Regions from separate parts of the Halomonas sp. H10-59 genome, predicted to be linked through region 2. Evidence: riboswitches for the same ligand, from Rfam matches in the RefSeq annotation. Region 2 holds a riboswitch; the other holds the start of a gene.
The links. A riboswitch is a leader RNA that binds a small molecule or an ion and turns the genes downstream of it on or off. The one in region 2 is predicted to bind thiamine pyrophosphate.
Positions count from the first base shown of each region.

Region 1 (14,568 bases), 190 kb from region 2:
CCGTCGCTGCCGGACAGCATCGAGGACGTGGTCGAACAAGTGGTACCGGAACTGCAGCGCCGCGGGCTGTTTCGACGCGAGTACCAGGGCCGCACCCTGCGCGACCACCTGGGGCTGGCGCGTCCCGGGCGCTGATGAGCCGGAACTGCCAGGGCCCTTGATCGCCAGGCCTTGAAACGACAACAGCGGGACGCGTCAGCACGTCCCGCTGTTTCTTGTCACACCTTGCCAGGCTGTCAGCGTGGCGGTGTCAGCTCTGGAAACGCCGCACCAGACTGCCCATGCGGGTGAAGTCATAGTCCTGGCGGGATGGCAGCAATTTCATTAGCACCAGCGAGACCAGCACCGGCACGAAGGCCGCCAGCAGGAAGGATTCCAGCAGGGTGGCGGTACCGCCGCTGGGAGACGGGAACATCGCCAGTCCGGCGACTAGGCCCGCAGCGGTGCTGAGGACCGCGTTGCGCCCGTCGTAGCGGCGATTGAACAGACCGAAGAACACCGGGAAGGCCGCCGCCGAGCACAGCAGGTCCGCCAACAGGAACAGATAGAGCACGCTGTAGCCCTGGGCTGCCACCCAGGTCACCGGCACCGCTGCGGCGACGATCAGCCAGCGTGCCAGGCGCATCAGGGTGGCTTCGCTGGCCTGGGGCAGCAGCCGGTGCATGTCGACGGCGATGATGCTGGAGGTGGCGTTGACGGTAGTGTCGGCGCTGCTCATCACCAGGGCCAGACCCAGCGGAATCAAGGCCAGGGCGAACCACAGCGGCACCTCGGACAGCAGCACGCTGAACAGCGCCACCGAACCGTCTCCCTCGAGCCCGAGGCCGACGAAGGCCAGGCCGAACAGGCCCATCAGCACGATCACCGGGAAGTTGAACAGCCCTGCGATCCAGAAGCCCCGCCGCAGCACCTTGCTGTCCCGGGCGGCGTAGATGCGCTGCCAGGTGCCCTGGTAGAACAGGCCGGTCAGCATCACCGCGATAAAGAACGTCAGACCGGCACGCAGGCCACCGGCATCGGTGACATCCAGCAACTGGGGCGCACGCTCCTGCAGGCCCTCGAGCGTCGGCGCGACGCCGCCGGCGGCCTGCCAGCCGAACACCAGCAGCAGCGCCAGCAACGGCAGGATCACCAGCATCTGTACCTTGTCGGTGAAGATGGTGGTGCGCAGGCCGCCGTAGAAGGTGTAAAGCAGGGTCGCGATCATCACCACGCAGGCGGTCAGCCACAGCGGGATCGGCGCCAGCAGGGTGACCATATGGGCGATTGCGGTGAGGCCTGCCGCCAGCGAGATGAACAGATAGAACAGCATGATCGTCAGGGTGAAGGCGTACATGGTGCGCCCGTAGCGATGGATCACGAACTCGGTGAGGCCGTGGCCTTCGGGGATCAGCTCACGCATGCGTCGTCCCAGCGGGATCATCACCAGGCGCGGGACCATGGAACCCAGCGCATAGCCCAGTACCGCGCTGATGCCGCCCCAGGTGGCCGCCTGGGCGGGGCCGAACAGGATCCAGGTGCCCAGGGTGGTGGCCACCAGGGTCAACACCGTGGCGCGGGTGTTCTGGCTGTTGCGAGCCGAGATGTAGTCATCCAGGCCGCCCTGACGACGTCGGGCGTAGATCAGGCCGGGGATGGCAAAGATGGCGGCGCATAGCAAAAGCCACAGCGCCGTCCAGGTGGGATCGAGCATCATCGAAAGAAGACCTCTTTCTTGTCGTTGTCCGCAGGGACCGGTGGACAGGCGGGACGAGCGGCGGACAGGAAGAAAGAGGAGATAGCGCAACCATCCTTCCCTTCGCCGGCATGACCCGGATCAGGTTCAAAGGGTTACCGCGTGATGCGGAATCTCAGCCGTCAGGCTCCCCCAGGAATGCGCACAGCGTAGGACCGCCTCCGATGGCTGTCAATTGGCGCTTTGGCCGCAGCGACGGGGCGTCAGACGGTGGGCGAGGTGCGCAGGCTGTGCCAGCCATCGTAAAGCCAGTTCGCCGCCCGGCGTGGATCGATGTCAGCCATCGCCAGATAGCCATGACAGCAGGCCTCGCGGCTCGCTCGCGCAATGGTCGAGGCGTCGGTGGCGTCCATCACCAGGGTGCGTCGGTGCCCGCCGCCGCCGTGCAGGAAGGGGGCCGCGGGCGCGCGCTGGAACTCGACGCCTGCCGGCAGGGGCGCTGTCGAGTGATGCGTGTCGGGGTAGTCCGGGGCGCACAGGATGACCTCGAAGCCGAGCCGTTGTCCCTGGCGCGCCAGGTCGGCATTGACCGGGGAGTGGCCGGTCAGCACCAGACGCAAGGCCGGCTGGATCAGCACCTCGACGACGTCGTCGCCGATCTGGACCAGCGGACTGGTTGGCGTGGGTCGCTGCAGGTTCATGGACGTACTGCCCAGGCTGACGCGGCGAATCAGCGATGGCTGGCCGGCGAGCGTTGCATGGATGACCTCCAGGTGCACCAGGATGTCGCTGCTCGGTGACAGGCGCTCGACCAGACAGGGGGTACCGTCGTTGGCGTTGTTGTCGATATTGACCAGGCAGGCGCCGCCGTCCCGGGTCTGGGTCAGCAAGATGGGCTGTCCGGCGTACCCGGGGCCATCGGCATCGCTGGTGACGCTCAGGTGGGGGAAGGCGGGAGCAGGGGTGTCCAGGCGCGTGCACAGCCAACTGGTATCCCCGCGATTGGCCAGCGTCAGGGCGTGTTCGATGGCGACAAGGTCCTGGTGGATCATGGGCAGCTCCCGCGGCGGTGTCGGCGACGCCAGCATAACGTGGAAGCGGGCAAGCGAAATAATCCGGCATCTATAAGCATCTTTTCATAGTCTAGAGAAGACGGCACGCGTGCCGCCAGGGTATTGACCTGCTGCCGGTCCAGGGCAGGGCTTACGCAAGGAGTTGTCCTCATGGAGCGTTTTGCCTGGGTGGAAGAGGCATTGGTGTCGTCCGGAACGGTGCTGGTACGCCTGACGCCGGAGTTGCAGGTGCACGACGTGGTCGGTGATGCCGTGCGCGTGCTGGGCGAGCCTGGAGAGGTCTGGATCGGGCGGGGGCTGGCAGAGCTGCCTGGCGAGGCCGCGGCGGTCGCCGAAGCCTGGGTCTCCCGGGGTGCCGTTCACGCTGCCAAGCCTTCGATGCCGCTGGAATTGGGCGATGGTAGCTGCTGTCGCCTGGCCGATGGTGGGCTGGTGCTGCGACTGTCGGCTCGGCAGAAGGCAAGCCGCGGTGTCATCGCGCGGATGGCCGACCACCTGCCGGTGATGGTGGCCTACGTCGACCGCGACTTCTGCTTCCGTTTCAACAATCGTGCCTACCTCGACTTCATCGGCCAGCCTGCCGAGGCGCTGATGGGGCAGCCGGTGTCTTCGGTGCTCGATGCAGACTCCTACGCCAAGATCCGGCCACGTTTCGACCTGGCGCTGGCGGGGCAGGAGGTCAGCTACGAGGATTCCCTGGTGCTCCAGGACGGTCGCCAGATCTACTTCAAGGTCCACTATCTGCCGGACGTGGTGGAAGATGAAGTGATGGGCTTCTACGCCATCATCCAGGACGTCTCCGAGTATCGCTCGATGATCCAGTTGTTACGGGATGTCCATACCGGGGTAAATCGCACCGATATCGGAGTATCAGAGATCGTCGACATGCTGCTGCGTGACGCCTTGAGCTACCTGAGGCTGGATATCGCGCTTGTCAGTCAGGTCGAGGGGGAGCGTTACACGGTGCGCTGGGCGGCCTCGGATAATGCGCCAGTAGGGGCCGGCGACAGCTTTGCACTGGGTGACACCTACTGTCGGCTGACCCTCGACGCCGATGACGTCTTCCATACCCACCGCGCCGGGCAGGACGAGCGAGTCAAGGGCCACCCCTGCTACGAGAACTTTCAGCTGGAGACCTATATCGGTGCACCGCTGCGGATCCAGGGCAAGGTCTGGGGGACGCTGAACTTCTCCAGTCCGTCGGCGCGGCGGCACGCCTTCAGCGAGGTCGACATCGAGTTGGTCCGACTACTGGTCGGGGCCGTCGAACGTGTCATTTCCAACGAGATGGAGGTCGAGCGTATTCGCCTCGAACGTGATCAGCTGGAAGACCAGGCGATGACCGATGCCTTGACCGGACTCCCCAATCGAAGCCAGCTGGATCGCCACGTCACCCGCCTGATCGAGGAATGCGACAGTGGCGGGATGGTGTTCTCGCTGGCCGCGGTCGATATCGACTTCTTCAAGCAGGTCAATGATGGTTTCGGTCACGCGGCCGGTGACCAGGTGCTCACCTGGCTGGCGCAAACAGTAGCCAACTGCCTGCGTGATGGCGATCTGGTGGCGCGCACCGGCGGCGAGGAATTCGTGGTGGTCATGCGGCGCACCGCCTTGCCCGAGGCGATCAAGGCGGCCGAGCGGGTGCGTCGCGCGGTGGAAGGGGGGGGAATCACCCTGTCGGATGGACAGGCGATTCGCATCACCATCAGCATCGGCGTCAGCCAGTATCGCAAGGGGGAGGGGTTTGCACCGCTGTTCGAGCGCGCCGACCGGCGCCTGTACAGCGCCAAGCGCAGTGGTCGCAACCGCGTGTGCGCCGCGACGGACGGAGAGTCGTCGCAAGAGGCCTCCCGCGTCTAGTCGCTGAAACATGAAAAGAGACCTCTACTGAGCAAGGCGGTGCGGTGCTGAATTGAATGCCACGGCGGGCGGATCGAGGATGGCCTCGAGAGATTGCAAGAGAAGCTTGTTAGCCGCTGTTCGACATGCTGAATCCTGCACCTGCGGAATCGAGAAGGATCTCGCAGTGTGGCTGATGTCATTCAGATGACGGCGGTGTGAAATTTTTTCACACGAAGTGCTTGCCAAGGCCGGTCCCAATCCGTAAAGTACGCATCCGCTGCCGGCGACGAGCAAACGTCACAGGCGGTGAAGGGTGGTAAAAGTGATTGTTTTAAAAAGGCTTTTTCAAGTCTTCGAAAAATTCTCCACTTGACGGGCAACGAGAAATCGGTAAAATGCTCGCCACTCGATCGGAGTCGCCAGGACGGCATCGCAGGATGCGCGCCAGGCTCGCTTCGCTTTCTCTTGGGTCCTGCAGGCATCGCTTGCACGGCGAAAAAAGAAAGCCTTGACGAAGCGCTTCGATTCTGTAGAATACGCCTTCCTCGCAGGGCGCTGCGACAAGCCTTCGGGCTGCGGCGCAGCAAAGCGAGACGCTCTTCCGGCTGGTTTGGCCGAGGGCACGCTCTTTAAAAATTGATCAGGTAATTCATGTGGGCGCTTGCCGATGAGTCAGTGACACTGTCACTGAAATATCAAGGCAAGCGACTCGTCAAACGAGACGTTTGAACCTTGAGCCAAGTTTGGTCCGCTTAACGGACTATCAGACTTTAAACTGAAGAGTTTGATCATGGCTCAGATTGAACGCTGGCGGCAGGCCTAACACATGCAAGTCGAGCGGAAACGATCCTAGCTTGCTAGGAGGCGTCGAGCGGCGGACGGGTGAGTAATGCATAGGAATCTGCCCGGTAGTGGGGGATAACCTGGGGAAACCCAGGCTAATACCGCATACGCCCTACGGGGGAAAGCAGGGGATCTTCGGACCTTGCGCTATCGGATGAGCCTATGTCGGATTAGCTAGTTGGTGAGGTAACGGCTCACCAAGGCTGCGATCCGTAGCTGGTCTGAGAGGATGATCAGCCACATCGGGACTGAGACACGGCCCGAACTCCTACGGGAGGCAGCAGTGGGGAATATTGGACAATGGGCGAAAGCCTGATCCAGCCATGCCGCGTGTGTGAAGAAGGCCTTCGGGTTGTAAAGCACTTTCAGTGAGGAAGAAAGCCTTGAGGTTAATACCCTCGAGGGAGGACATCACTCACAGAAGAAGCACCGGCTAACTCCGTGCCAGCAGCCGCGGTAATACGGAGGGTGCGAGCGTTAATCGGAATTACTGGGCGTAAAGCGCGCGTAGGCGGCTTGATAAGCCGGTTGTGAAAGCCCCGGGCTCAACCTGGGAACGGCATCCGGAACTGTCAGGCTAGAGTGCAGGAGAGGAAGGTAGAATTCCCGGTGTAGCGGTGAAATGCGTAGAGATCGGGAGGAATACCAGTGGCGAAGGCGGCCTTCTGGACTGACACTGACGCTGAGGTGCGAAAGCGTGGGTAGCAAACAGGATTAGATACCCTGGTAGTCCACGCCGTAAACGATGTCGACTAGCCGTTGGGCTCCTTGAGAGCTTTGTGGCGCAGTTAACGCGATAAGTCGACCGCCTGGGGAGTACGGCCGCAAGGTTAAAACTCAAATGAATTGACGGGGGCCCGCACAAGCGGTGGAGCATGTGGTTTAATTCGATGCAACGCGAAGAACCTTACCTACCCTTGACATCGAGAGAACTTTCCAGAGATGGATTGGTGCCTTCGGGAGCTCTCAGACAGGTGCTGCATGGCTGTCGTCAGCTCGTGTTGTGAAATGTTGGGTTAAGTCCCGTAACGAGCGCAACCCTTGTCCCTATTTGCCAGCGATTCGGTCGGGAACTCTAGGGAGACTGCCGGTGACAAACCGGAGGAAGGTGGGGACGACGTCAAGTCATCATGGCCCTTACGGGTAGGGCTACACACGTGCTACAATGGCCGGTACAATGGGTTGCGAATCCGCGAGGTGGAGCTAATCCCATAAAGCCGGTCTCAGTCCGGATCGGAGTCTGCAACTCGACTCCGTGAAGTCGGAATCGCTAGTAATCGTGAATCAGAATGTCACGGTGAATACGTTCCCGGGCCTTGTACACACCGCCCGTCACACCATGGGAGTGGACTGCACCAGAAGTGGTTAGCCTAACTTCGGAGGGCGATCACCACGGTGTGGTTCATGACTGGGGTGAAGTCGTAACAAGGTAGCCGTAGGGGAACCTGCGGCTGGATCACCTCCTTAAACGACACGTCATCTGACTGTCGGTAAGTGCTCACAATGAATTACCTGATCGATAGAGCGGTTAACGGAACTTTAAGTTGGACGTTTGTGCTTCATTAGCAAGCCACAAGCCGCCAGCTTAGAGTTTTGTGCTCTAATGCTCTTTAACAATGTATATCATGCTGACAAAGTAAGATACGTTTCAAGCGTATCCGGCAATTGTCGTGACATCATCGATTGACAGACCCTTTGGGGTTATATGGTCAAGCGATGAAGCGCATACGGTGGATGCCTAGGCAGTCAGAGGCGATGAAAGACGTGGAAGCCTGCGATAAGGTTCGGCGAGGTGGCAAACGACCTGCGACCCGGACATCTCTGAATGGGGAAACCCACCCAAGGTAACTTGGGTATCTCATGTTGAATATATAGACATGAGAGGCGAACCGGGGGAACTGAAACATCTAAGTACCCCGAGGAAAAGAAATCAACCGAGATTCCCCTAGTAGCGGCGAGCGAACGGGGACCAGCCCTTAAGCAACACAACTGGTAGGTGAACAGACTGGGAAGTCTGGCCATAGTGGGTGATAGCCCCGTAACCGAAACCTGAGTGTTGTGAAATCGAGTAGGTCGAGGCACGTGAAACCTTGACTGAAGACGGGGGGACCATCCTCCAAGGCTAAATACTCCTGACTGACCGATAGTGAACCAGTACCGTGAGGGAAAGGCGAAAAGAACCCCGGAGAGGGGAGTGAAATAGATCCTGAAACCGTATGCGTACAAGCAGTGGGAGCCAACTTGTTTGGTGACCGCGTACCTTTTGTATAATGGGTCAGCGACTTATTTTCAGTGGCGAGCTTAACCGTATAGGGGAGGCGTAGAGAAATCGAGTCTTAACTGGGCGACCAGTCGCTGGAAATAGACCCGAAACCGGGCGATCTATCCATGAGCAGGTTGAAGGTTGAGTAACATCAACTGGAGGACCGAACCAGGATCTGTTGAAAAAGATTTGGATGACTTGTGGATCGGAGTGAAAGGCTAATCAAGCCCGGAGATAGCTGGTTCTCCTCGAAAGCTATTTAGGTAGCGCCTCACGTATCACCGCCGGGGGTAGAGCACTGTTTCGGCTAGGGGGTCATCCCGACTTACCAACCCGAGGCAAACTCCGAATACCGGTGAGTGCAAGCGTGGGAGACACACAGCGGGTGCTAACGTCCGTTGTGAAAAGGGAAACAACCCAGACCGTCAGCTAAGGTCCCGAAATCCTGGTTAAGTGGGAAACGATGTGGGAAGGCTTAGACAGCTAGGAGGTTGGCTTAGAAGCAGCCATCCTTTAAAGAAAGCGTAATAGCTCACTAGTCGAGTCGGCCTGCGCGGAAGATGTAACGGGGCTCAAACCAGGTACCGAAGCTACGGGTGTGTTCGCATCACTTAAGGTGATTCGATAGTGTCAGTTCGCTACCATCGCGAAGCGATGGCAAAGCGCTTCCCGAACGTTGAGTCGGGCAGGGCAAGGTGAACGGCCTGAGTCATTTTAAGGATGCGAACACGCGGTAGAGGAGCGTCGTGTAAGCCGATGAAGGTGTGTTGAGAAGCATGCTGGAGGTATCACGAGTGCGAATGCTGACATGAGTAACGACAAGGGGAGTGAAAAACTCCCCCGCCGGAAGACCAAGGGTTTCTGTTCGACGCTAATCGGAGCAGAGTGAGTCGGCCCCTAAGGCGAGGCCGAAAGGCGTAGTCGATGGGAAACGGGTCAATATTCCCGTACCTCACAGTATTGCGATGGGGGGACGAAGAAGGCTAGGTGAGCCAGGCGTTGGTTGTCCTGGTGAAAGCCGGTAGGCTGAGGATTCAGGTAAATCCGGATCCTCAAGGCCGAGAGGCGAGACGAACTGACTACGGTCAGGAAGTCATCGATGCCACGCTTCCAGGAAAAGCCTCTAAGCTTCAGATACTGTGAGACCGTACCCCAAACCGACACAGGTGGTCAGGTAGAGAATACCAAGGCGCTTGAGAGAACTCGGGTGAAGGAACTAGGCAAAATGGTGCCGTAACTTCGGGAGAAGGCACGCCGCATTAGGGTGAAGGTCCTCGCGACCGGAGCCTGACGCGGTCGAAGATACCAGGTGGCTGCAACTGTTTATTAAAAACACAGCACTCTGCAAACGCGCAAGCGGACGTATAGGGTGTGACGCCTGCCCGGTGCCGGAAGGTTAAGTGATGGTGTTAGCTCACGCGAAGCTCCTGATCGAAGCCCCGGTAAACGGCGGCCGTAACTATAACGGTCCTAAGGTAGCGAAATTCCTTGTCGGGTAAGTTCCGACCTGCACGAATGGCGTAATGATGGCCACGCTGTCTCCACCCGAGACTCAGTGAAATTGAAATCGCAGTGAAGATGCTGTGTACCCGCGGCTAGACGGAAAGACCCCGTGAACCTTTACTACAGCTTCACACTGGACGCTGATGTTGCTTGTGTAGGATAGCTGGGAGGCTTTGAAACCCTGTCGCCAGATGGGGTGGAGCCAACCTTGAAATACCAGCCTGGCATCATTGGCGTTCTAACTCAGGACCGTAATCCGGTTCGAGGACCGTGTGTGGTGGGTAGTTTGACTGGGGCGGTCTCCTCCCAAAGAGTAACGGAGGAGCACGAAGGTACCCTCAGCACGGTTGGAAATCGTGCAGTGAGTGCAAGAGCATAAGGGTGCTTAACTGCGAGACAGACACGTCGAGCAGATACGAAAGTAGGTTCTAGTGATCCGGTGGTTCTGTATGGAAGGGCCATCGCTCAACGGATAAAAGGTACTCCGGGGATAACAGGCTGATACCGCCCAAGAGTTCACATCGACGGCGGTGTTTGGCACCTCGATGTCGGCTCATCACATCCTGGGGCTGAAGTCGGTCCCAAGGGTATGGCTGTTCGCCATTTAAAGTGGTACGCGAGCTGGGTTTAGAACGTCGTGAGACAGTTCGGTCCCTATCTGCCGTGGGCGTTGGAGATTTGAGAAGCGCTGCTCCTAGTACGAGAGGACCGGAGTGGACGTACCTCTGGTGTTCCGGTTGTCACGCCAGTGGCATTGCCGGGTAGCTATGTACGGACGGGATAACCGCTGAAAGCATCTAAGCGGGAAGCCCCCTTCAAGATGAGATCTCCCTGAGGCCTTGAGCCTCCTAAAGGACCCAGCAAGACCAGCTGGTTGATAGGCCGGGTGTGGAAGCGCTGCAAGGCGTTGAGCTAACCGGTACTAATGGTCCGTGAGGCTTGACCATATAACACCCAAAGGGTTTTGGTCGATGATGTCTCGAATTAATTGACGGATACGTGGGACGTATCGAGCAGGACTTTGTCAGTATTGATGTACATTGCCTTTTTCCGCCTGACGACCATAGCGAGTGGGAACCACCTGATCCCTTGCCGAACTCAGAAGTGAAACCGCTCAGCGCCGATGGTAGTGTGGGGTCTCCCCATGCGAGAGTAGGTCATCGTCAGGCATTTATTCAGAAGAAGCCCGGTTATCGAGAGATAATCGGGCTTTTTCATATGCATGGGAAGACCCCTCTCTTTATATGTGGGGCCGCGCCGATAACCCCCTCGGCGCGGTCCGGCCGCTCGCAAGCTCGCGTCGTTCGTCACCCCTTGCGGCGTTGCCGCAAAAGCTCGGGGTGACTCACCCCCATGCGAGCGAACTTGTTGTCTAAGCGTCATCGTCAGGCATTTATTTAGAAGAAGCCCAATTCCAGGAGGAGTTGGGCTTCTTTCGTTTCTGCTTCCCATGCGGAATGCTGCTCTGGATGGAACAAAGGTGCTAAAGAAAGATCGAAATGGCATATTCATCGTACACAGAGCGAAGGAGGTGCCAGATGCAACGAATTCGTCATTCCGAGGGGCGGCCACAGGTGACGGGGTTCTTCGATACCGCGACATCGAGCGTCCAGTACGTGGTCACGGACCCCGATACCAGACGGTGTGCCATCATCGATCCGGTGCTTGATTTCGATGCGGCCTCCGGTGCGACGTCCACCGCCAGCGCGGATGAACTGCTTGGCTACGTGAAGGAGCACGGCCTCGAAGTGGAGTGGGTGCTGGATACCCATCCCCATGCCGATCATCTGTCGGCGGCGCAGTATCTCAAGCAGCAGACGGGGGCGCCGACGGCGATTGGGCAGAAGATCACCGAGGTACAGGCGCTGTGGAAGGATATCTATCATTGGCCGGAGCTGGCCTGCGACGGTAGTCAGTGGGACAGGCTGTGGGCCGAGGGGGATCGCTTCTCCATCGGTAGTCTCGAGGTCGAAGTGATGTTCTCTCCCGGGCATACCCTGGCGTCGGTGACCTACCGCGTCGGTGATGCTGCCTTCGTCCACGACACCCTGTTTCAGCCTGACTTCGGCACGGCCCGGGCAGACTTTCCCGGTGGCGACGCTCAGGCGTTGTGGCAGTCGATACAGGACCTGCTTGCCTTGCCGGAAGATACCCGCATATTTACCGGGCACGACTATCGCCCTGGAGGCCGGGAGCCCCGGTGGGAGAGCACGGTGGCTGAGCAGCGCCGTGACAACATCCATCTCCAGGGTCAGCACGAGGCCGGCTACATCGCCATGCGCAATGGACGCGACCAGGACTTGCCGATGCCTGCGCTGATGTTGCCGTCACTCCAGGTGAATATTCTGGGAGGGCGTTTGCCCAAGGCAGAGTCCAACGGTCGTCGCTACCTCAAGATCCCGCTGAACGCCTTTTAAGCGCCGCAGCGGCGGCTGAGAACGGCTTCCGAGACTGAACCCGTGAATATCTCGGCGGCGGGCGCTTGGGCATGCGTCTCTGGTGAAGTGTCTGCTTTCACGCTAGGTTGGTCAGACGGTGATTGGCTTGCAAGCTCACAAAGGAGGCAGCATGCCCCGTCTCGACCGCTATGGACTGGCGACGCGCACCATCCATGGCCAGCAACAGCGTGATCCCTTCGGCAGTCCCCATATGCCGATCTACGACACCACGACCTTCGCCTTCGATGATACGGCCTCTCTGCGAGAGGTCGGAGAAGGGAAGAAGCGTGGAGGATTTTATTCGCGCTATGGCATGAATCCGACGCTGTACGCCCTCGAGGATGTGTTGGCAGGACTGGAGGGGGCCGAGGCCGCCCTGAGTTTCAGTGCAGGGATGGGGGCCATCAGCGCCTTGCTGCTGGCCCACGGCAAGAAAGGGGTGGTGGGCTACGGTGAGATCTACGGTGGCACTCTGGGGCTGATGGCGAAGGGGTTGCCAAGCCTCGGTTATCCCGTCGACCTGGTGTTGGGCGATGAAGGCGACGCTCTCGAGCGGAGGCTACGCGAGGGCATTGGTCTGGTCTTCGTGGAGACACCGAGCAACCCGACCCTTGCCATCACCGATATCGAAAAGCTGGCTAGGCAGGCGCACGCCCATGGCGCACTGGTGGTGGTGGACAATACCTTTGCCACGCCGGTCAACCAGCTGCCGCTGCCACTCGGCGCCGATCTGGTGGTGCACAGCGCCACCAAATATCTGGGAGGGCACAGTGATCTCACCGCAGGGGCGGTGATGGGCACTCGTGCGTTGCTGGAGCCTATCGATTGGTGGCGTCAGTCCCTGGGCAGTGCACCATCGCCGCAGACAGCGTCATTGTTGTCGCGAAGCCTCAAGACCCTGTCGGTTCGAGTGGCGCAGCACAACCGTTCGGCGCAGACGATCGCCGAAGCGCTGCAATCGCATGCGGCAGTACGTCGTGTCCACTATCCTGGTCTGACGAGTCACCCCGGGCACGAGGTGGCCAGGCGGCAGATGCGTGGGTTCGGGGGCATGTTGACGCTCGAGCTGGAGGCGGACCTTTCGTTGACGGAGAAGATCGCGGAATCGCTTCGCTGGTTTGCCCTGGCACCAAGCCTGGGTGGCGCCGAAAGTCTGGTGACTCAGCCCCGCACGACCACCCACGTGGACTTGAGCGACGAGGAACGCCAGCGCAGAGGTATTTCGGACAGCATGTTGAGATTGTCGATAGGGCTCGAGGACGTGGAAGACCTGCTCGAGGATCTCGATCAGGCGCTGAGGCTTGCTTGAAGCAGCATGAAGAAGGCGGGGCAGGTCGATGCTATCTCGGCACGGCGATCGTCTTGCCTGTATTTTTGAGCCTGGCCTGCGCGCGTCGGTGGTGACGCCGATCGTGTGATGGGCGCTTATGCCTTCGGCTCCAGGGCGATTGATGGAGTCCAGTGTCAGGAGAAAGGGATGTTCGATACGCTTGGTCTTGCCCTGGTGATCGGTGTCGGCGGGACGGCGCTGCTGGATCTGTGGAATTGGCTGTTGAACAAGTCGATAGGGCAACCACTGCCACCCTGGCATCTGGTCGGCCGCTGGTTTTCGGGCTTGCCCAAGGGGAGACTGGTCCATCGGCAGGGGATCGCTTCCTCGCCTGCGATCGGCGGGGAGCTCGCCATCGGCTGGATCATGCACTACGTCGTGGGCGTGAGCTTTGCCTTGGCGCTGTTGTTGGTGTGGGGAGATGGCTGGGCGTTGGCACCGACCTTTGGCCCGGCCTTGATCGTGGGCCTGGTGACGGTAGGCGCGGGCTGGTTCATCCTGCAGCCTGGCATGGGAGTGGGGGTTGCCTGCTCGGGCGCTTCCAACCCGAGCCTCGCCCGCATGAACAACGTGGTGGGCCATATCGTCTTTGCCCTGGGCATGTATCTGACGGCGCGTCTGATCACGGCGGGCTGAGCAGATACCTCGGGGTGAAGCGAGGTTCCAGATAGACGGTCTGGGCCGTCAGAGCAATGCTCTCGAGTGCCTTGTTCAATCGCTCCGGTGTCAGATCGGCCCCCGCTGCAGCCAGGGCTTCTCCGAGCAGGGCGCCAAGGGCGTAGCCGCGCAGGGCTTCGGGCCCTTGGTCGTGGAGGGCGGCCCAGCTCAGGGCGTCCTGGTGCGGTATGGCGAGAATAACCTCATGGCCGGCTTCTGCCAGGGCAGCGGCGTGTTCGCCGAGATGATCCAGACAACCGACCAGGGTTCTGGGGGTGTCCAGCAGTTCACCATTTTCCAGTTCGTCGACAATATTGTCGCTGGCGACCAGGGTCACATCGGCTGCCGCCGAGAGCGGAAGACTCATGGTCATCAGCCGAAAGCGAAATTCATCGCCAGGGCGGCCGAGCAGGCCCACGCGCTGTGCGCTGGTATTGCGCACTTCCTTGACGGCGGCCACCAGGCAGGCCGTCTGCAAGCGCTCTTCCAGCCGGTCGTCGATCTCGGCCAGGGTCGTCAACACGTCAGGCCGCGTCGTCACCTCGATACGTCGACCAAAAGCGCCGCCCTGGCTATTGAAGGCAGCAATGGCCGCGCTGAAGCCGATATCCAGGTCCGAATTTCCGGAGATGCCCACCAGCACACGTGTGGGTTCGATGCCGGTGTCCGTCGCCGCCGAGAGCTGTTGCAGGTGGTCGATCAGCGAGTCCAGAACGTCGTCGTCCAGTGCGTAACGTGGCATCTGCGCAGACAGTCGGCGTTGATCGGGAGCGATGCCCTGACTCAGTGCCTTCAGCAGACTCGTTCGATCATAGCCAGGCTGGTGGTCTTCGCTGGTCAATGCCGTCCAATGGACAGCGGGTGCAGTGCCATCGATCCCCAGGCCATCGACACCGTGGCAGCTTGCACAGGAGGGATGAGGTGACTCGCCGTGGGTTCCCTGC
Region 1 covers NZ_CP098828.1:1,481,681-1,496,248, forward strand. The annotation lists gene NFG57_RS06630 (LLM class flavin-dependent oxidoreductase) at 1-135, shown strand, start outside; gene NFG57_RS06635 (sodium:solute symporter family protein) at 251-1,696, opposite strand; TPP riboswitch at 1,777-1,879, opposite strand; gene NFG57_RS06640 (hypothetical protein) at 1,939-2,727, opposite strand; gene NFG57_RS06645 (diguanylate cyclase) at 2,899-4,608, shown strand; rRNA gene NFG57_RS06650 (16S ribosomal RNA) at 5,363-6,900, shown strand; rRNA gene NFG57_RS06655 (23S ribosomal RNA) at 7,141-10,146, shown strand; rRNA gene rrf (5S ribosomal RNA) at 10,253-10,368, shown strand; gene NFG57_RS06665 (MBL fold metallo-hydrolase) at 10,738-11,616, shown strand; gene NFG57_RS06670 (aminotransferase class I/II-fold pyridoxal phosphate-dependent enzyme) at 11,768-12,946, shown strand; gene NFG57_RS06675 (DUF2938 family protein) at 13,115-13,603, shown strand; gene NFG57_RS06680 (cytochrome c) at 13,590-14,568, opposite strand, start outside.
Region 1: another riboswitch for thiamine pyrophosphate. It lies ahead of NFG57_RS06635 (sodium:solute symporter family protein); the one in region 2 lies ahead of tenA (thiaminase II).

Region 2 (14,568 bases):
CGTCGCCCCAGTCAGTGGGTCGAACCCCAGGGCGAGTGGGGTGAAGGCCACGTCGAGCTGGTGGAGATCCCCACCGACAGCGAGGCCCACGACAACATCACCGCCTACTGGGTGCCCGCCACCCCGCTGATGGCCGGCGACTCCCGCACCTACCGCTATCGTACCTGGACCTTCGGCGACACCCCCACGGCCGAACCGCTGGCTCGTGTGGTGCGTTCGCGCCAGGGCTGGGGCGGTGTGCCGGGACAGAGCGATCCCCCCGACGAGCGCCTGCGCCAGTTCATCATCGACTTCCGCGGCGGTGAGCTCGAGGGACTCGATGCCAGCCAACCGGTCGAGATGACGCTGACCACCTCCAGCGGCGAGACCGCCGAGGCCAAGGTCACACCGCTGCCGGACGATGACACCTGGCGCGCCAGCTTCACGCTGCTGCCCGACGGCGACCAGCCCGCTGATATCCGCCTGACCCTCATGCTTCGTGGCGAGCGCCTGAGCGAAACCTGGAACAGCATCTGGAGCCCCTGATGAACGCTCATACTCCCGAGGTACCCTGGCCACGCCTGCGACGTCTTGGCGTCGGCCTGGCCATTGCCGCCACCACGGCGCTGGGGGTCTGGACCATGTTCAGGATCCTCTACGTGGAGGGCATCAGTCCGCTCGAGATGGCGATCATCGGCCTGTTCGCGATCACCTTCGGCTGGATCACCATGGCCTTCTGGAGCGCGCTGATCGGCTTCGTGCTCAACCTGACCGGGCGTGACCCGCTGAGCCTGAAGCCGCGCCATTCCTATCCCATGCGGCCCGAAGGCTCCCACTCCCGCACCGCCCTGGTGATGCCGATCCACAACGAGGACGTGCTGCGAGTCGCCGCCGGACTCGAGGCCACCTGCAAGGATCTGAATGACCTGCCGCAAGGCATCGAGGTGGAAGCCTTCGTGCTCAGCGACAGCACCGACGACGAGGTGGTGGCCGAGGAAAAGGCCGCCATGGCCGAGCTGCAGAAGCGTCTGGAAGGCCACTGCCAACTGCACTACCGCCACCGTGACAGTAACGTCGGGCGCAAGGCAGGCAACCTGGGCGACTTCTGCACCCGTTGGGGCAGCCACTACGACTATATGCTGGTGATCGACGCCGACAGCTTGATGAGCGGCACGACCGTCATCGAGCTGATCGACGAGATGATGGCCAACCCGCGCCTTGGCCTGTTGCAGACGGTGCCGATTCCAGTGCGCCAGGACAGCCTGTTTGGCCGCGCCAACCAGTTCGCTGCTGCACTCTACTCGCCGATGCTGGCCAGCGGTCTGAGCTTCTGGCACGCCACCGCGGCCAACTACTTCGGCCACAACGCCATCATTCGCGTGGACGCCTTCACCGATGCCTGTGGCCTGCCGGAGCTGCCCGGCAAGCCGCCGCTGGGTGGCGATATCCTGAGCCACGACTTCGTCGAGGCGGCGTTGCTGCGCCGTGCCGGCTGGCAGGTGCGCATGCGCACCGACCTGGGCGGCAGCTTCGAAGAGATGCCGAGTCATATCCTCGACTACGCCAAGCGCGACCGGCGCTGGGTCCAGGGCAACCTGCAGCATATGCGCCTGCTTGGCGGACGCGGACTGCACGTGCTCAGCCGTCTGCACTTCTTCTTCGGCGCCCTCGCCTACCTGTCGTCGCTGGTGTGGCTGGCGATCCTGGTGATCAGCACCATCGACGCCCTGATCCGGGCGCTGGTGCCGACCAACTTCTTCACCTCGAGTTCGCAGCTGTTTCCCGACTGGCCGATCGCCCCACCCAACCTGATCATGCCGCTGCTGATCGGCACCCTGGGCATGCTGCTGATGCCCAAGGTACTGGGGCTGGTGCTGGGGCTGATCCAGAACCCGCAGGCCTACGGCGGACGGGCCCGGCTCGTCGCCAGCATGCTGCTCGAGACGCTGTTTGCCATGCTCATCGCGCCGCTGATGATGGTGTTCCACAGTCGTTTCGTGATTCAGGTACTGAGCGGCCGCACCGTCGCCTGGGATCCACAGTCCCGCGAGGGCCGCGCCCTGCCCTGGAAGGAAGCCTTTCGCCACACCTGGCTATGGTCACTGATCGGCGCCTTGTGGGCGCTGGTGACCTGGGCCTTCACCCCGAGCTTCTTCATCTGGCTGACGCCGGTGTGGCTCGGCCTGGTGATGGCCGCTCCGCTGGTCCGCTGGAGCTCCAGCCTGAGCATCGGCCGGGCCCTGAGGCGCGCCGGCCTGTTGCTGGTCCCGAGCGAGACCCGCCCCCCGGCGGTGGTAGGCGAGCTTCGCGTCGCCGAGGCACCACCGCCGCCGGCGACCCCGGCCGAGCCGCCACGGGAAGTCCCCCGCGAGATGCCGGTGCAGTCCTTTCGCGAGCACGGCACGGAATCGGCGCCGGAGGTCTCCGGCGAGAAGCCCGTCGACTGAGCCGGTGCCGTGGCACAGCGTTGTGTCCTCCCCCTCCTTTTGCATCATCCGGAGGGGGAATCCCAGCGGACTACTACACGTCAAGCATAGTGGCGTGATCCATGATTCATCTGTTTGCCGCTGTCTGGTGGTAACACTTTGCTCTACAAAGAGCGTTCTCCAGCTCCGAATAACACACATCCGCCAGGAAAACCCTTTGTCAATCTCTACTTAAAAAGCAGGATAGCCACTTTTTCCCGAACTCTTCGTTCATATGCCTGATATCATGGTCTGGATGCGCTTCCTCATCCATGGCATCCCCTACAGGCAATCTTTTACTTCCCTTCGAGAGCTCCCGCTCCGTAAAACATCCGTTGACGATGGTATCAGCAGGCTGAGCGATCAACTCGGCATTGCATTTATCATATACTTCATCGTTCATCAACTTTATTCCGGACAGGTAGCTTTCCGGAGGATAACTTCTATCATCACCTTTCTTCTGAATAGGCAGGGGATTATGTCCAACATATATCTTTTTGTTGGTCACGCTCCTGATCATTTCCATGATCTTCCAGGACGTCGTACCCTTGACACTATCCAGCACGGTTTGCTTTATTACTGCTGATGAAAAAAATTTGCCAGGTTCGACAAAAAAAACTTCCATCTGAAGTCCGTAAATCAAGAATAGATCATATTCAACGATATCAACCTCACTCTTGCCACCCGATGTATAGGTGATGGTTCTCTTTAATCTATCTGTTTTTGGAACCAGTTTATTATCGATGAGAATCAGTCCACCCAAGCCATTACTTCTAGCGGTAAAGAAGACAAGATTATATTCTTGATGCCACTCTGGCATCAGGTCCCAGGCTCTTTTCAAAGCACCAACGTGGCTATTGCCCAGCACACAAATATTTTTCTTCATTCCTTACCTCCAAAGGCGTCGAAGATCTCTTCTTCGCAAACCAGATCATTAATTTTCTTTACGTTACCTACCCTCTTGTTTTGTTTTCCGAAAATCTCAGCGCCAAACTTTGTCCTCAGAGAAGAAAAAAAATGATTCATCACAAAATCGACACCGTGGGGGTTAACACTTCGTTGATTGGGTTCGAAAAACACCCCCTTGAAAACCGGGCTGTTGATTATTTCATACGAAGGAAAATAATCCACATAATTACAACCTCTAGAAATCTGCCCAGCCACGGCACGCAACACTGACTTGGATTCCATTGTAGCGACGATCACGTTGTTCCTGGAGTTTGTCGCTACCAAAGGAACAGGGGAAACTGTCAATATAAAGCGTAACTCAGGATTCTCATGACGCATTATTTCTATGGCATCTCGCAGATCATTCATCACAGAGGGATACATCTGATTCTTGAACGCATGGATACCTTTCAGGTAGGTCCCTGCTGAAGTCCCGGGACACATCGGATACTCGTAGCCGTATTCCGAATTGAACCAGCTTTCAGTCAACCCTAAGGTGAAGACAAAGAAGTCTGATGAGAAGATGCATTCCCTAAACGCTTTTATTGTCTCCTCTTGAGAGAGTATTAACTCTTCTTTACTACAGAAACCCTCTGGTTCCACCACGGGGCGAAAGGGATCATAGAACCGTCCGTTCTTTTCCCAAATCTCCTCAGGCGGCTCTTTTATCCCTGTTGCCCACTCTACCCACTGCTTCAACAATGAGGTGGTGTATATATTCCCGGTTCTGGCCGAAAAAATATTGTAATTGTATTTTTTTGCATTTTCCTGCGAGAGCCCCTTGGGTGGAGTTTCTGTCGAGACCCAGTTAAACCCTCTGCTATCAAGAGCATTTCCAATATGTTGCGCAAAGCAGGAACCGAAGGTAACCACCCTACTATCCTTTGTGATCTTGAACTTTGGAGACCACAAATTGGATATGTCAAAAATCGACTTTTCGGATACAGCTTTTTTCCAGAAGGCACGGTCTGGAAGTGTCGAATATGGATTCATATTAATCACCTCAAATATAAGATATAATATCGGTCGTGAACAAACAAAATTGATAACGTCTATCTTAAATCACCCATTGCCACGACGAATAGGAATGTTTACGCCAACACTGGCATCTCGTCTTCCTTTCTAAAATATTTGCATAAAAAAAGATAGGCGAAATATTTGTCTATTGTGTTGAGAAACGAGCACTGACAACGGCCCCGGAGCCCTTCATAAAACCTTTCCCATGCACCATTTCCCTGACCCACGGGTGGTTCAAAAGAGAGCAAAACAAGCATTTTTAGCTTCCATGAAAACTCGGCGAACCAATGCTTCCAATAAAACGGGACCAACACACCTGTCACTTTCTTCCCTTCTTCACAAAGGAGTCGTCAAGCGCACAACGAATGTCAGAATCTAGAGTGAAAAACGTACTTTTTTCACTCTAGATTCTCTCACATCTTCTCTATCAGGCAGCCGCAAAACACGCAAACACAATCCAGAGAACATCCAAGAAAAACCACGCAAATATCCCTTTAAACAACAACAAAATCGTCGAAACTTTGTCGAATTGATCAATCAGGACTCTACTTCGCCACATTTCCTCAATCGGATAAAATGCATTCTCAACCATGCGGAAACTTCTCCAGATATCTCGGCAGTTGCACTCTCGCGATATCGTGGGAACCTCCTCCCCCCAGCGGCGTATCTACTGATCGGGATCGGTTCTTGCCAAGCCGAGGTGGACTCCCTTCGAGGTCATGCTAGACTCGATTCAGACTCGCTTGACGGGGTGCCGGTGAATCCGGCTGAGATGGCGCAGGGCCAGGGTGACGAATCACCGGCCGCCAGCGCCGATCCCGTGGAACCTGATCCGGGTGCGGTGTGGCTTCACACCTTGAACCGGCGTAGGGAATCAGGCGGTGGTGTCTGCCCCTGCGCGCGCACCTCCCTCCTTTCTCGTCGCCGTGTCCTTGGCCGCCGCCCTCCGGATCCGCACCAACCGGAGGCAACATGGGCTACCGCTTTACCGATCTTGTCGACGCCTGCCGCGATGACTGGCACGCCTACATCGAACACGACTTCGTGCTCGCCCTTGGCCGTGGTGAACTGGCCGACGCCAGCTTCCGTCACTACCTCAAGCAGGACTATCTGTTTCTACTGCAGTTCTCCCGGGCCTACGCCCTGGCGGCCTACAAGAGCCACAGCCTCGACGAGCTGCGCGGCGCCTTCGACGGCATGAAGACCATTCTCGACGTGGAACTCGGCCTGCATCTCGCCTTCTGCCGCGACTGGGGCATCGGCGAGGCCGAACTCGCTGAGCTGCCCGAAGCCCGCGCCACCCTGGCCTATACCCGCTACGTGCTGGACGCCGGCAGCCGCGGCGACCTCCTGGACCTGCACGTGGCGCTGGCCCCCTGCATGGTCGGCTACGCCGATATCGCGAGAACGCTCAACGCCCGCCCGGACACCCTGCGCGGTGCAGACAATCCCTTCGACGCCTGGATCGCCATGTACGAAAGCGACGACTTCCAGGCCGCCGCGCGCCAGGAGCATGCCTGGCTCGACGATCAGCTTGGCCAGGTATCCGGCGAGCGCTTTGCACGACTGTCACGGATATTCGCCGACGCGACACGACTCGAGATCGACTTCTGGCAGATGGGGCTCGATCTAAGCGACTAACACAATCAGCACCACGCTTGACGGGGGGCCGCCAGAGGCGGCTGAGATCATGCAGCGCATGGGACCCGTTGAACCTGATCTGGGGGTAACCCCGATGCCATGGCATCGCGGTGAGGACCAGCGTAGGGATCAAGCGCTCACGGCCCAGGCCACGACGCCCCCTCCTTCCTCACGCGATGCACACAACAACGCCAGCACCCAGTGCCGTGAGAAGGACAAGCCAATGCCGCTCGATCAACCCGTTTCCGCAAACAAACCCCGCCATAGCGCGCACTTCCTGGCCGAGACCGCCCAGGTCGACCAGGCCGCAGTTACGCCCCTGCCGGGTTCGCGCAAGGTCTATGTAAAGGGCTCCCGCGACGACCTGCGGGTGCCGTTTCGCGAGATTTCGCTGTCAGCGACCCGCACCTCCGGGGCCGACGAGGCCAATCCGCCGCTCTTGGTCTACGACACCTCCGGCCCCTACACCGATCCCCAGGTCGAGGTCGACCTGCGTCACGGGCTTGCCGAATTGCGCCGGCCCTGGATCGAGGAGCGCGACGACACCGAATGGCTCGATGGACCGACCTCGGACTACGGTCGCCGGCGTGCCAACGACCCGACACTCGCCCCGCTGCGTTTCGAACTGACCCGCACGCCGCGCCGCGCACGTCGTGGCGCCGACGGCAGCGCCGGCAATGTCACCCAGCTGCACTACGCCCGCCGCGGCATCATCACCCCGGAGATGGAGTTCATCGCCATCCGCGAGAACCAGCGTCGACAGGCCCTGGCCGATGACTATCGAGGCAGCGATGAGGTCGAGCGCATCCTTGGCCACCAGCATCACGGGCAGGGCTTCGGCGCCCGTCTGCCAGAGGAGATCACCCCCGAGTTCGTGCGCCAGGAAGTCGCCGCCGGGCGCGCCATCATCCCCGCCAACATCAACCACCCGGAAGCCGAGCCGATGATCATCGGGCGCAACTTCCTGGTGAAGATCAATGGCAATCTGGGCAACTCGGCGGTGACCTCCTCCATCGAGCAAGAGGTCGAGAAGATGACCTGGGGCATCCGCTGGGGCGCCGACACCATCATGGATCTGTCCACTGGCCAGAACATCCACGAAACCCGCGAGTGGATCATCCGCAACTCGCCGGTACCGATCGGCACCGTGCCGCTCTATCAGGCGCTGGAGAAGGTCAAGGGCGTGGCCGAGGACCTCACCTGGGAGGTGTTCCGCGACACCCTGATCGAGCAGGCCGAACAGGGCGTGGACTACTTCACCATCCACGCAGGCGTGCTGCTGCGCTACGTGCCGCTGACCGCCAACCGGGTCACCGGCATCGTCTCCCGCGGTGGCTCGATCATGGCCAAGTGGTGCCTTTACCATCACCAGGAAAGCTTCCTCTACACCCACTTCGAGGAAATCTGCGAGATCTGCAAGCAGTACGACGTGGCCTTCTCGCTGGGCGATGGCCTGCGTCCGGGCTCGGTGGCCGACGCCAACGACGAGGCCCAGATGGCGGAGCTCAAGACCCTGGGTGAGCTGACCCATATCGCCTGGAAGCACGACGTCCAGGTGATGATCGAAGGCCCCGGCCACGTGCCCATGCACCTGGTCAAGGAAAACATGGACAAGCAGCTCGAGTACTGCGACGAGGCGCCCTTCTATACCCTTGGGCCACTGGTGACCGATATCGCCCCGGGCTACGACCACATCACCTCGGGCATCGGAGCGGCGATGATCGGCTGGTACGGCTGCGCCATGCTGTGCTACGTCACCCCCAAGGAACACCTGGGCCTGCCCGACAAGGACGACGTCAAGACCGGCATCATCACCTACAAGATTGCCGCCCACGCCGCCGACCTGGCCAAGGGGCATCCCGGCGCCCAGCGCCGCGACAACGCCCTGTCCAAGGCGCGTTTCGAGTTCCGCTGGGAGGACCAGTTCAACCTGGGCCTCGACCCTGACACCGCCCGCGCCTATCACGACGAGACGCTGCCCAAGGACTCCGCCAAGGTGGCCCACTTCTGCTCCATGTGCGGCCCCAAGTTCTGTTCCATGAAGATCAGCCAGGAGGTCCGCGACTACGCCCGCGACAACGGCCTGGAGGGTGACGGCGACGCCGTCATGGCCGGCATGGAGGAGCGCGCCCGGGTCTTCCGTGAACAGGGTGCGGAGCTGTACAAGGAGGTTTGAACAAGGAGGTCTGAGACAAGCCACTCCCCGGCGCATCCCCGGGCAGCGTTCGACTGCTCGGGGATGCACGTCTTGTACGCCCGGTTCCAGTTCTGCCGCACAAAGTTAGACAAAAGTCCAACCCGAAGATTCATGCACTTGACGCTCATCACGGCTTCGTCGGATCCACCAGCAAAGCCGTTCGACTACCTCCCCAGGCCAATTATTCGCGCCCCGGGGCGGTGCTAGATTCGCCGCCATCCCACGCATTCTCGCCTCACCAAGGCGTCTTTTCTGGAGATGGCATGAAAGCCCCGATTCTGGTGATCAACTGCGGCTCCTCTTCGATCAAGTTCGCGCTGATCGATCAAGCTCCCGACACTCCTCGACTGTCCGGTATCGCCGAGCGCCTGGGCAGCCACGAGGCTCGCCTCAAGCTGACGGACGAACACGGCAGCGCCCGCGAGGTCTCGCTTCCCCGTGCGACCCACGCCCTGGCGCTCAAGACCATCCTCGAGCACCTTGACGTCCACCGGCCCATCGGTATCGGCCACCGGGTGGTACACGGCGGCGAGCGCTTCACCGCCGCTACCCTGCTCGACGACGCCGTGGTGCGCACCATTCGCCAGACCATCAGCCTGGCCCCCTTGCACAATCCGGCCAACCTCGACGGTATCGTCGCCACGCGCCGGCTGTTCGAGGATCTGCCTCAGGTGGCGGTGTTCGATACCGCCTTCCACCAGACCCTGCCGCCCCACGCCTACCGCTACGCCATCCCCGAAGAGCTCTACAGCCGACACGGCATCCGTCGCTACGGCTTCCACGGCTCGAGCCATGCCTACGTGACCGGCCGCCTGGCAGAAGTCAGCGCCCGTGGTGAAGGCGGCTGGCTGATCGCCCACCTGGGCAATGGCTGCTCCGCCACCGCGGTATGGGCCGGCAGAAGCCTGGACACCAGCATGGGCATGACCCCGCTGGAAGGCCTGGTGATGGGCACCCGCAGCGGTGACGTCGACCCCGGCCTGCACCTGCACCTGGCGCGCCAGCTGGGCATGTCGCTGGAGGGCGTCGATCAGTTGCTCAACCAGAAGAGCGGACTGCTGGGGCTGTCCGAGCTGACCAACGACATGCGTGAGCTCGAACAGGCCGCCAGTGAAGGTCACGCCGGCGCGAGCCTGGCCATCGAGGTGTTCTGCTACCGCCTGGCCAAGTCCCTGGCGGGCCTGGCCTGTGCCCTGCCCCGGATCGACGGCATCGCCTTCACCGGCGGCATCGGCGAAAACTCTGCCCTGGTGCGCGCCCGGACGCTGGGCCACCTGGAGGCCCTCGGTGTACGCCTGGACGCTGACGCCAACGAGAGCCTCGGGCGTGGCGAGGAAGGCCAGATCCACGACCGAGGCGCCAGCTCGGCGCCGGAGATCCGCGTCATCCCCACCGACGAAGAAGGCTATATCGCCAGCCAGACCCGGGAATTGATCGCGAGCCTGACGTCCACGCCAACGCTCGAGGAGGTTCTGTGAGCACCCAGTCCCGCACGCTGCTGCTGATCCCCATCGACGACGGCGTCGCCCTCACCTCCGCCGGCCTCGGCCTGCTTCGTGCGCTGGATACGCTAGGGCTGGACGCGGGTTTTCTGCAGCCCTTCAGCCAGTCCGAAGGTGGCGAGCAGGCAAGTGACAACGACGAACGCGCCCGCTCGCTGGTGGCCAGCACCCTGGGCATAGGTTCGCCGCGTCCGATCTCGCGCCAGACACTGGAGCAGTATCTCGGCCGCGACGATCGCGATGGTCTGCTGGAACTCGCCGTGGAGCGTCACGCCCGCGTCGCCCGCCCTGCCACCGGCAAGGCACCGGCGCTGATCGTGGTGGAGGGCGTTCGCCCACTCCCGCGAAACGCCTACGCCTTCGACCTCAACGTGCGCCTGGCCAGTGCCCTCGACGCCCAGGTGGTACTGGTCGCCGATGGCCAGATCGCCGATCCCCAGGAGCTGGCCAAGCAGTTGCAGTTCCATCGCCAGAGCATCGACGCGGTGGGTTCGGTGCGCACCCTGGGTGCCATGCTGATGCGACTGCCGGGGGACGGCGACGGCTCGGCCATCGACCAGACCCTGGCCTCGGTCAGCGAGGTCGAGGCCCGCGCCCACCGCCAGCACTGGCAGCAGCAGCTCGCTATCGGCGCCGACCTGACCCTGCCGGTGGTCGCGGCGGTGCCCTACCGGGCCTCCCTGACCGCACCGCGAGTGGTAGACGTGGCCCGCGCCCTCGATGCCAGGATCCTGCACCACGGCGAGGCCGATCGCCGCCGCGTCGCCCACTCGACGCTGGGGGCCCGTAGCGCCGAGCACCTGCTCTACGCCCTGCGTCCCGGCGAGCTGATCGTGTCCCCCGGGGATCGCGACGACACCCTGCTGGCGGCGGCCCTGGCCACCATGAACGGCGTGCCCCTGGCGGGTCTTCTGCTGACCCACGGCGAGTCACCCAGCCAGCAGCTGATCGACGTCTGTCGCCCGGCGCTGGCCTCGGGGCTGCCGGTCCTCTCGGTGGACACCGACAGCTACGCCACCGTGGCCCGGCTTACCGAGATGTCCGGCGGCATCCCGGTGGATGATCACGAGCGCGCCGAGGCCATCTGCGCCTTCGTCGCCGATCACCTGGATCGTGACTGGCTGCTGGCGCTGATTCACGACGACGCCCAGCGCCGCCTGTCACCGGCGGCCTTCCGCCATCAACTGGTCAGCATGGCCCAGCACAAGCGTCGGCGAATCGTGCTGCCCGAAGGCGACGAGCCACGCACCCTGGAAGCGGCCATCCTGTGCCAGCGCCGCGGCATCGCCAACTGCGTGCTGCTGGGCAAGCGCCGCGCCATCCTCGAGGTGGCCAAGGCACGTGGCCTTGAACTGCCCGACGACCTGCAGATCCTCGACCCGGACGCCGAGCGTGGTCGCTTTGTCGCCCCCATGGTCGAGCGCCGACGGGGCAAGCTGACCCCGCTGACCGCCGAGGCCCAGCTTCATGACAGCGTGGTGCTGGGTACCATGATGCTCGCCGAAGGCGAGGTCGATGGCCTGGTCTCCGGCGCCGTGCATACCACCGCCAACACCGTGCGCCCGGCCTTTCAGCTGATCAAGACCGCCCCCGGCTACGGCCAGGTGTCGTCGGTGTTCTTCATGCTGCTGCCCGACCAGGTGGTGGTCTACGGTGACTGCGCGGTCAACCCCGACCCCGACGCCGAGGCGCTGGCCGAGATCGCCCTGCAGAGCGCCACCAGCGCCGAGGCCTTCGGCATCGAGCCGCGGGTCGCCATGATCAGCTACTCCACCGGCGAGTCCGGCAGCGGCGCCGACGTCGACAAGGTCCGCGAGGCGACCCGCATCGCCAGGCAACGGGCGCCGCACCTGGCCATCGACGGCCCGCTGCAGTACGACGCTGCGGCCATCGCCAGCGTGGCCCGGCAGAAGGCACCGGAGTCACCGGTGGCCGGCCGCGCCACGGTGTTCGTGTTCCCCGACCTGAACACCGGCAACACCACCTACAAGGCGGTCCAGCGCAGCGCTCGGGTGGTCAGCATCGGCCCCATGCTTCAAGGCCTCAACAAGCCGGTCAACGACCTGTCCCGGGGCGCCCTGGTCGAGGATATCGTCTATACGATTGCGCTGACCGCGATCCAGGCCGGTCAGTAACGACCAGAACAGCGCCACAGACCGTCAGAAACGCCGAGGCCCCGGAGAACCGGGGCCTTGGCATTTGTGTGGGCTTTGCGTTGCTTTCTAACTCGCCCGGGACCGCTCGCTACCACTCGGCGATGCCGGTATACAGGCACACCAGCACCAGCCCAAGCAGGAAGACGGTCTCGGCGACCATCAGGATGACCGGCTTCCAGCCGACCACGGCGAGCTTCTGGAAGGAGGTCTTGATACCGAGTGCGGCGATGGCGGTGACCAGGCACCAGCGCGACAGGTCGGTCATGCCCTCGACCATCACCTGGGGAATCACGCCAAGGCTGTTGATCAGCACCAGCACCACGAAGGCCACCAGAAAGCTCGGGAACATCGGCACCTTGCCGCCTTCACCGCCACGGGCGCGGCGAAACAGCAGCATGAACACCATCACCGCCGGCACCAGCATGGCGACCCGCAACAGCTTGACGAAGGTTGAGATGTCGCCGGTCTCATCGGAAATCATGTAGCCGGCACCGACCACCTGGGCGACGTCATGGATGGTGCCACCAAGAAAGATGCCGGCCTGGGTATCGGTCAGTTCCAGCGCACCGACCAGCAGCGGGTAAAGCACCATGGCGGCGGTGGACAGCGTCGTCACGCCAACCACGGTCAGGATGGTATTGCGCTCGGCGATCTCGTTGCGCGGCATCGCCGCAGACAGTGCCAGCGCCGCCGAGGCGCCACAGATCGCCACCGACCCGCCGGTCAGCAGTCCCAGGTCATTTTTCAGCCCCAGCAGTCGCGCCAGCACGCTTCCCGCCAGAATGGTCAGCACCACCCCGGCGACCACCGTCACCACCGGGCCGATCCCGAGTTCCGCCACCTGCTCCAGGGTGATGCGTACACCCAGCAGGGCAACACCCAGCCTGAGGATGGTGCGGGCGGCAAACTCCACCCCCACCAGGCAAGGGCCCTGCTCGCTGAGAAAGTGCAGGGTCATGCCGAACAGCAGTGCGTAGAGCAGGGTCGGGCCACCGTAGTGTTCGGCGATAAAGGTGGTGGCCAGGGCAATGGTGATGCAGATCAGCACCCCCGGCATGCGCTCCCGGGCGGGCTCCAGATGGCGACGCCATCCGGTCACGGGCGTCTCGGGCTTGGCGTGTGTCGTTGGCTGGGACATGGGCGTCCTCTCGTTTATTCGTTGTTCGCGTATCAGGGGTCGCGCTCAGCGGGTCAGCCGATGACGCGCTATTGATTTGATCCTGGCCCAGCCCGCTACCGCGACGTTAGGGCCAGAGCGCGGCCTCGAGTAAGGCCAGGCCCCGATGGCATCGATCCGCTGTCGAGGTTCCAGCGCTGCACGTCAGGCGACGCGCGCCTGGGCACGGCGATCGGCCTTGATCATGTCCGCCGCGCGTTCGGCGATCATGATGGTCGGGGCGTTGGTGTTGCCCGAGACGATAATCGGCATGATCGAAGCGTCCACCACCCTCAGTCCCTCGAGGCCGTGCACCCGCAGTCGGTCATCGACCACCGCCAGGTCGTCGTGGCCCATCTTGCAGGTGCCCGCCGGGTGGTAGATGGTCTGACTGTAGCGCCGGGCAGCCTCGAGCAATTGCTCGTCGCTCTGATACTCCCGCCCCGGCACGTATTCATCGGTGATCACCTCGGCAAGCGGTGCCTGCTCGGCGATGCGTCGCGCCACCTTGATGGCGTCCACCGCCACGCGACAGTCTTCTTCGGTGCTCAGATAGTTGGGCTGGATCGAGGGATAGACGGCGGGGTCGGCGCTGGTGATGCGAATACGCCCCCGGCTGGTCGGACGCAACTGGCACACCGAGGAGGTGAAGGCCGAGAACGGATGCACCCCTTCGGCCGGCTTGTCCGCCGACAGCGGCTGCATATGGAACTGGATATCCGGACGATCCAGGCCCTCCCGCGACTGGGTGAAGATGCACACTTGACTGGCCGCCAGGGTCAGCGGACCGGTGCGGGTCAGGGCGTACTGGGTGCCTACCGCCAGCTTTCTCAGCGGATGACGCACCTCGTCGTTGAGGGTGCGACAGGAGGTCTTGAACACCAGCCGGATCTGCAGATGGTCCTGCAGATTCTCGCCGACGCCCGGTAGTGCGTGGTGGCAGTCGACGCCGACCTCGGCCAGGTGGTCGGGGTCCCCGATGCCGGAGCACTGCAGGATCTGCGGCGAGCCGATGGCGCCGCTGGACAGCAGCACCTCGAGCCTGGCGCTTGCCCGATGGGTGCTCTGCCCCTGGCGGTACTCGACCCCGACCACGCGCTTGCCCTCCAGCAGCAGCCGCTGACAGTGGGCACGCTTGACCAGGGTGAGATTGGGGCGCTTGAGCGCCGGACGCAGAAACGCCTTGGCAGTGGAGCAGCGAAAGCCCTTGTAGGAGGTCTGCTGGAAGTAGCCCACGCCTTCTTGCCTGGCCCCGTTGACGTCGCGGTTCTCGGGAATCCCCGAGGCCTTGGCCGCCTCGATGAAGCGTTCGGCGATCTCGCGGCGCAGGCGCAGATCCGAGACCTTCAAGGGGCCGTCGGTACCGTGGTAGTCATCGGCGCCCCGCTCCTGGCACTCCGACTTCTTGAAGTAGGGCAGCACCGAGTCATAGTCCCAGCCGTCGTTGCCAAGCTGCGCCCAATCGTCGTAGTCCTCGCGCTGACCGCGGATGTACAGAAGCCCATTG
Region 2 covers NZ_CP098828.1:1,289,845-1,304,412, reverse strand. The annotation lists gene NFG57_RS05840 (glucan biosynthesis protein) at 1-525, shown strand, start outside; gene mdoH (glucans biosynthesis glucosyltransferase MdoH) at 525-2,426, shown strand; gene NFG57_RS05830 (hypothetical protein) at 2,626-3,330, opposite strand; gene NFG57_RS05825 (GSCFA domain-containing protein) at 3,327-4,385, opposite strand; TPP riboswitch at 5,147-5,300, shown strand; gene tenA (thiaminase II) at 5,382-6,050, shown strand; TPP riboswitch at 6,062-6,196, shown strand; gene thiC (phosphomethylpyrimidine synthase ThiC) at 6,274-8,226, shown strand; gene NFG57_RS05810 (acetate kinase) at 8,511-9,725, shown strand; gene pta (phosphate acetyltransferase) at 9,722-11,884, shown strand; gene NFG57_RS05800 (putative sulfate exporter family transporter) at 11,994-13,043, opposite strand; gene NFG57_RS05795 (choline dehydrogenase) at 13,227-14,568, opposite strand, start outside.